Regions from separate parts of the Citrobacter rodentium NBRC 105723 genome, predicted to be linked through region 3. Evidence: predicted binding sites of a transcription regulator. Region 3 holds the regulator's gene; each other region holds the start of a gene.
What was found. The regulator CRP, encoded in region 3, controls carbon source genes, mostly activating them, when cyclic AMP is high. The targets are predictions, from matches to a motif close to ATGTGANNNNNNTCACAT.

Region 1 (2,203 bases), 1.9 Mb from region 3:
GACAATCAGTTTTAAGCCGTTGTTATCATCCGGCAGGTCGATGATATTGGTATATAGCAGGGCTGGCGCGGCATCCGTATTTTTTACATTGATGGTGCCACTGTGCGTGGCTTCGTCAATCACCAATAAACTGGTTTCAGGAACCATACCGGCTGAATGCGCAGTAAAAGGCGTGACAATAATGGACGAAAAAATAAGTGTTGCGGATAATACTTTTTTTAGCGGCAACATACTATGAGCTCCCTGAGAATAAATATTACTATCCATGTTCTGGCGCGGAAAAATCAGCAACCAGCATAGCGTTATCCACTGATTAAGCACCCTTGCTTAATAAGGAAAATCTTATAAATACATACAGAGAATAGATGAGTGTAAACCACTAAGTAAAATTAATAAGTCTTACATGATGATTAAGGCAGGCTTAAAACGTATGTAGCATGAGATAACATTAGATTTGTTTATATTATATATTTAATAAATAAACACATCACAAAAAATAACGACTGGATATTTATAAAAAACCTCGCCGGTATAAAACAGGCGAGGTCAGTAAAAGCAGTGACGGCATTAATGAGGATTAATGCTTATTTATAGATCACGGCAGTACCGTGCAGGGTGTTAGGACCGCTGACGGAGGTAATACGGAACGATTTCGCCCCCATTTCATCGGCTTTTTGCGCCAGTTCGTCCTGTAACGACCCCAGATTTGTCCCCGCGCTTGCAGAGATAGTGCCGACTTTTTGCTGATCGGCGGGGGTGGACTGAACTTCAACGGCAGCAAAGCTGGCGAATGACAGTGAACTCAGAACAGCGGCAGCGATGAGGGTTTTAACGTTTTTCATGATAATGACCTTTGCAGATGAACAGTGTAGTTAGCATTTAATTAACGATCGATAACTAAATGATAGGTGTGATCCAGGTCACACGTCAACTATTTTTTATAATGATCGTTATATAAAACAAAAAACGGTTATTTTTCATGTAAATACATTGAAACTATTTTTCCGCTGAATGCACTGGTGAGCTGAAGCATTTATTTTTATAATGGTCATTCATCACACTCACTCAGGTACGACGGCATCATGACAACTGAACCGACAGGTTGCGTTAAAAAAAGCCGTGGCCGACCAAAAGTGTTCGACAGGGAAGCCGCGCTTGATAAGGCCATGACACTCTTCTGGCAGCACGGTTATGAAGCGACTTCGCTTGCTGATCTTGTTGAAGCAACGGGCGCAAAAGCTCCGACGCTGTACGCGGAATTCACCAATAAAGAGGGATTGTTTCGCGCGGTGCTCGACCGGTATATCGCCCGTTTCGCCGCGAAACATGAAGCGCAGCTGTTCTGCGAAGAAAAAAGCGCAGAGGCTGCTCTGGAAGATTATTTCACCGCCGTGGCGACCTGCTTTACCAGCAAAGATACCCCGGCGGGTTGCTTTATGATTAACACCTCCGCCACGCTCGCCGCTGCGTCAAGCGACATCGCGCATACCGTGAAAAGCCGGCACGCCATGCAGGAGCAAACCCTGACCCAGTTTCTGCGCCAGCGCCAGACGCGCGGAGAGCTACCGGCGCACTGTAATGTGCAGAATCTGGCGGAATATCTGAACTGTATCCTGCAGGGGATGTCGATCAGCGCCCGCGAAGGCGCCACCTTCGACAAGCTGATGCAGATCACCCGAACCACCCTGCGCATGTGGCCTGAACTGCTGAAAGCGTAATCGCCTGCCTGACCGGGGAATCGCTTCCCGGTAACTTCTTATTACGGGAACGGCACTTATCAGCTGGTGGGCGATCGTTATCAGCTTCAGCGCAGCGTCAACGTCGCCGACTCGCGTCTGGAAGGCATCAAGGTTAACTCTTATGAACTGGGCTGGCGCTATACCGGCGACAGCCTGCGCACGCAGCTGGCGGCCTATTACTCCAACTCCGATAAATCGATTGTTATTAACCGCAGCGATATGACCATCCGCGTAGAGCCTGACGATCGGCGGATTTACGGCATGGAGGGCGCGGTGGACTATTTCATTGCCGACAGCGACTGGAGCCTGGGGGCGAATTTCAACGTTCTGAAGTCGGAAGTGAAGCAGAGCGGTAAATGGCAGAAGTGGGATGTGACGCTGGCCTCGCCGTCAAAAGCCACCGCCTGGGTCGGCTGGGCGCCGGAACCGTGGTCGCTGCGGCTACAGAGCCAGCAGTCGTTTGA
Region 2 (2,203 bases), 2.6 Mb from region 3:
GCTATGCTTATTTTATGTGGCGCTTAAGCCAGCTTCAGGAACACACCGACGCGGCAGAATCACTTTATTCTGTCGCCAGTAACATGTGCAGATTCACTTTGCACATTCCCTCATTCAGGTAAGTAATAAGGATATTGATATGGCTGTTGTTGGAATCGTTCACAAACTCAATACTCAGATGAATCTTGAGTTTTACGCCTCCAATCTCTATCTCCATCTGAGCGAATGGTGCTCAGAGCATAGTCTGACGGGCACCGCGACTTTTCTTCGCGCGCAGGCTCAGAGTAACGTCACGCATATGATGCGCATGTTCAATTACATGAAGAACGCCGGGGCCAATCCCGTGGTGAAAGCTATCGACGTGCCGGGAGATGATTTGCATTCGCTGGAAGAACTGTTTCAGAGAACGCTGGATGAGTACCAGCAGCGCGCCAGCACGCTTTCACGACTGGCCGAAGAAGCGCAGGCGCTGAATGATGCTTCGACGCTGACTTTCCTCCACGATCTGGAAAAAGAGCAGCAGCAGGACGGGCTGTTACTGCAAACCATCCTGGATGAGGTGCGTAGCGCTAAACGCGCGGGGCTGTGCGCGGCGCAAACCGCTCAGCATCTGCTTAACGTCGTCAATTATCAGCAGCACTAATCCCTTCCCCCTGTCACTGGCCTGCATTTCGCTTTCCGGCAGGCCAGTGGCGAACTACCTTCCTGCCTGCCGCCCCATTTCTGGCGGATCGCAAAAAAGCATTTCAAAATTTAAAACATCGGTTTATTTTAATGAGCTTCGCCCTGAGGCGTAAATTTCAGCTCAATCAGCGCAATCGCTTTCTGGATAGCACGCAGCGTGACGGGATCGGCTGCCGCAGGATGGGTGGAAAAATCGATATTCTTTAGCTGGCTGGACATTTTTTCGCGGACCTCGACCGGCGCGATCACATCAAGCACATCGAGGATCTGTTTGATAACCAGCTGGCAGGCGACAACATCGGAAACCAGTTCCTGATCGGCATTCATCGGTTGGGACATACTTTGCGCTCCTGAAAGAGTTGAAAGGTCGCCATAGTACCGATTACGCCGCAGAAACGGTAGCAATGTCTGACGCTCTGCGTAACAGATATAAAAAAACCTGCCGAAGCAGGTTTTTTTAATCAGAACATAGCGCCAGGCGGTACGTCTTTGAAAGTTTTGCAATAATTTTCGAACATACTCTTAAGGACTTTACGCAGTTTCATGGCACGACTCCAAAGGTGTTGTTATGCAGGTGTTATTTCCTATGTGCGTATAATATGACATCCATCACATAAATCAACTGTTTTGTGATGCCAATCACAATTTAAAATTAACATTTTGTTTTCATTCTGGTCTGTTTTATTGAAGAATCAACTATCTACACCATTATCAGTTCCAGTAAATTTTTATAATTTTTTTTGAATGGCAAGGACATGAAGCAAGAAAATTCAGGCGCAGAACGCAGACGGGGCATCTCTTCTGCCGCCCTGCTCGTTGCCGGCGCGTTCTTTATGGAATTTATCGACGGCACGGTGATCGCCACCGCCCTGCCGGATATGGCCAGCAGTTTCGGGGTCCAGGCGGTTGATCTGAATATTGGCATCAGCGCTTACCTGATAACCCTGGCGGTACTCATTCCCGCCAGCGGCTGGATAGCCGATCGCTTTGGCGCGCGCAAAGTCTTTACCCTCGCGCTCGCTATCTTTACCCTCGCGTCGGTGTTTTGCGGCCTTTCCACCACGCTTGAGAGTTTTCTGGCGATGCGCATTTTACAGGGCGTCGGCGGCGCGCTGATGGTTCCCGTCGGGCGCCTGGCAGTGCTGCGCACCACGCCAAAACATCAGCTTATTACCGCCATCGCCACCCTCACCTGGCCTGCGCTTGTCGCGCCGATTATCGGTCCGCCGTTAGGCGGATTTATCACCAGCTATGCGAACTGGCGCTGGATCTTCTTTATTAACGTCCCGCTGGGCCTGCTGGCGATCGCGCTGGCGCTGCGTTTTATTCCGGATATTAAAGATGACGAACGCCGCCCTTTCGATCTGCCGGGTTTTATCGCCACCGCCGTTGCAATGGTCAGCCTTGTTTATGCGATGGAGCTGCTGGGCGCACAGCATCCCAATGCAGGATTAACGATCGGGCTTATCGCGCTGGGCGCATTCAGCCTGGCGTTTTCGCTGCGCCATTTTCAGCGAAC
Region 3 (2,203 bases):
GCTTCGCAGTAGTCTGCCAGTTCACGATACAGCAGGCTCAGCGACTCGCGCAGCGGCTGTTCGCGCCACAGCCAGAACCAGAACCAGTTAAACAGCCCGTACCATAGCGTGCCCAGCGCATAGATCAGCAGCGGCTCCCAGACCGGCATATTCCCCGCCAGACTGAGGGTAAAAATCGCGGCGATCAGCGACGCGGGAAGCAGGCGGGCGTGGAGCGAACTGATTTCCGCGGTGACGCCGAGGATAAGCGTCAGGACAGTCAGAATGAGCGGCAGCGGCACCGTGCGGGCCAGCAGCAGCTGCATGATCAGACTACAACCGGCGAACAGCGACGCGCCGATTATCAGGCGTTTGAAGAAGCGTTTGTGCGGCGTATCAAGCCCGGCAATATTGCAGCAGGCGGGAACGAGGGAAAAAAGCAGGCCCAGATGGAGCTGGTCGATCAGCAGGCCGACGGCCACGGGCAAACACAGCACCAGCGTCTGACGGAGTGCGTAGTTGATCTCCGGGTGATAAATCAGTCTGCGCCACATCGGTAAAACAAAAACGGCGCGCTACCGGGGTAACGCGCCGTTTCCGACGGGATTAACGCGTGCCGTAAACGACGATGGTCTTACCGTGCGCGGAGATCAGGTTTTGATCTTCCAGCATCTTCAGAATACGACCAACGGTTTCGCGGGAGCAGCCAACGATCTGACCAATCTCCTGGCGCGTGATTTTGATCTGCATACCATCCGGGTGGGTCATGGCATCCGGCTGTTTCGCCAGATTCAGCAGCGTCTGGGCGATACGCCCGGTCACGTCAAGGAAAGCCAGATTGCCGACTTTTTCTGAGGTGACCTGCAGGCGGCGGGCCATCTGGGAAGAGAGGCGCATCAGAATATCCGGGTTGACCTGGATCAGCTGACGGAACTTCTTGTAGGAAATTTCCGCCACTTCACATGCTGTTTTAGCTCGTACCCATGCGCTACGTTCCTGGCCTTCTTCAAACAGGCCCAGTTCGCCAATAAAATCACCCTGATTCAGATAAGAAAGGATCATTTCTTTCCCTTCCTCATCTTTAATCAACACTGCTACCGAGCCTTTCACGATGTAATACAACGTTTCCGCTTTTTCACCCTGGTGAATCAGCGTGCTCTTCGACGGGTACTTATGAATGTGGCAATGAGACAAGAACCATTCGAGAGTCGGGTCTGTTTGCGGTTTGCCAAGCACCATGCGCGATTATCCTCTGTTATAAGCTGTCTCCAGAGCCAGAAAACACCGCTGTCTCTGGGGTTGCAAAAATGTGCTTCCCGCTTCCCGGGAAGAGGCTGTCAATAACGGCAGCAGCCTTTAATATGAAATCCTGTGCATACACAGTACGTCAACGCACCGTAGCATCTCGTCTGTTTTAGCATAGCTTTAGCTGTGTGTCTCCTGGTGTCTCGCTTCAGCATGACGCAGGTCGCCTTCCGTTGCGAGATTTGTCGCGGGCGCGTAATCTGTGGGGAAAATTGCAACATTGGAGTTACGAGATATGCAAGCGCGTGTTAAATGGGTTGAAGGGTTAACCTTCCTCGGCGAGTCGGCTTCCGGGCACCAGATCCTGATGGACGGCAACTCAGGCGATAAGGCCCCCAGCCCGATGGAAATGGTGTTAATGGCCGCTGGCGGTTGCAGCGCCATTGACGTGGTTTCCATTCTGCAAAAAGGCCGTCAGGATGTGACCAACTGCGAAGTGAAGCTGACCTCTGAACGTCGCGAAGAAGCGCCGCGTCTGTTCACCCATATCAATCTGCATTTCATCGTTACGGGTAATGACCTGAAAGATGCCGCAGTGGCGCGGGCGGTCGATCTCTCCGCGGAGAAGTATTGCTCGGTGGCGCTGATGCTGGAAAAAGCGGTAAACATTACCCACTCGTATGAGGTGATTGCGGCTTAGGTTTTGCGCAATCTGTAGGCCATAAGGCGTTAGCCGCCATCCGGCACACTGCCGGGGGCGCTTCGCTTGCCCGGCCTACGTTTGTAGCCTGTTCCGGGCTGGAGAAGGCGTTATCTGGCAAGATTTCGCCTTACTTGATCTTCTTCCCTTCCATCAGCCGTTGCACCAGCGGCAGCATAATCAGCTCCATCGCCAGGCCCATTTTACCGCCCGGCACCACCAGCGTATTGATGTGGGAAATAAAAGACCCCTGCAGCATCGCCAGCAGCCAGGGAAAAT

Region 1: bhsA (multiple stress resistance protein BhsA) is a predicted target of CRP. The motif match lies at 909-926, and genes of this name have one in related genera.
Region 2: azuC (stress response protein AzuC) is a predicted target of CRP. The motif match lies at 1,282-1,299, and genes of this name have one in related genera.

What each region holds. Positions count from the first base shown of each region.
Region 1 is NZ_CP082833.1:4,329,876-4,332,078, forward strand. It holds gene K7R23_RS20595 (fimbria/pilus chaperone family protein) at 1-231, opposite strand, end outside; gene bhsA (multiple stress resistance protein BhsA) at 585-842, opposite strand; gene comR (TetR family copper-responsive transcriptional repressor ComR) at 1,083-1,718, shown strand; partial or broken gene K7R23_RS20610 (TonB-dependent receptor domain-containing protein) at 1,758-2,203, shown strand, end outside.
Region 2 is NZ_CP082833.1:3,518,864-3,521,066, reverse strand. It holds gene K7R23_RS16690 (non-heme ferritin-like protein) at 140-643, shown strand; gene K7R23_RS16685 (DUF2766 family protein) at 772-1,023, opposite strand; gene azuC (stress response protein AzuC) at 1,146-1,229, opposite strand; gene K7R23_RS16675 (MFS transporter) at 1,440-2,203, shown strand, end outside.
Region 3 is NZ_CP082833.1:889,409-891,611, reverse strand. It holds gene K7R23_RS04250 (YccS/YhfK family putative transporter) at 1-533, opposite strand, end outside; gene crp (cAMP-activated global transcriptional regulator CRP) at 586-1,218, opposite strand; gene K7R23_RS04240 (OsmC family protein) at 1,520-1,924, shown strand; gene K7R23_RS04235 (phosphoribulokinase) at 2,055-2,203, opposite strand, start outside.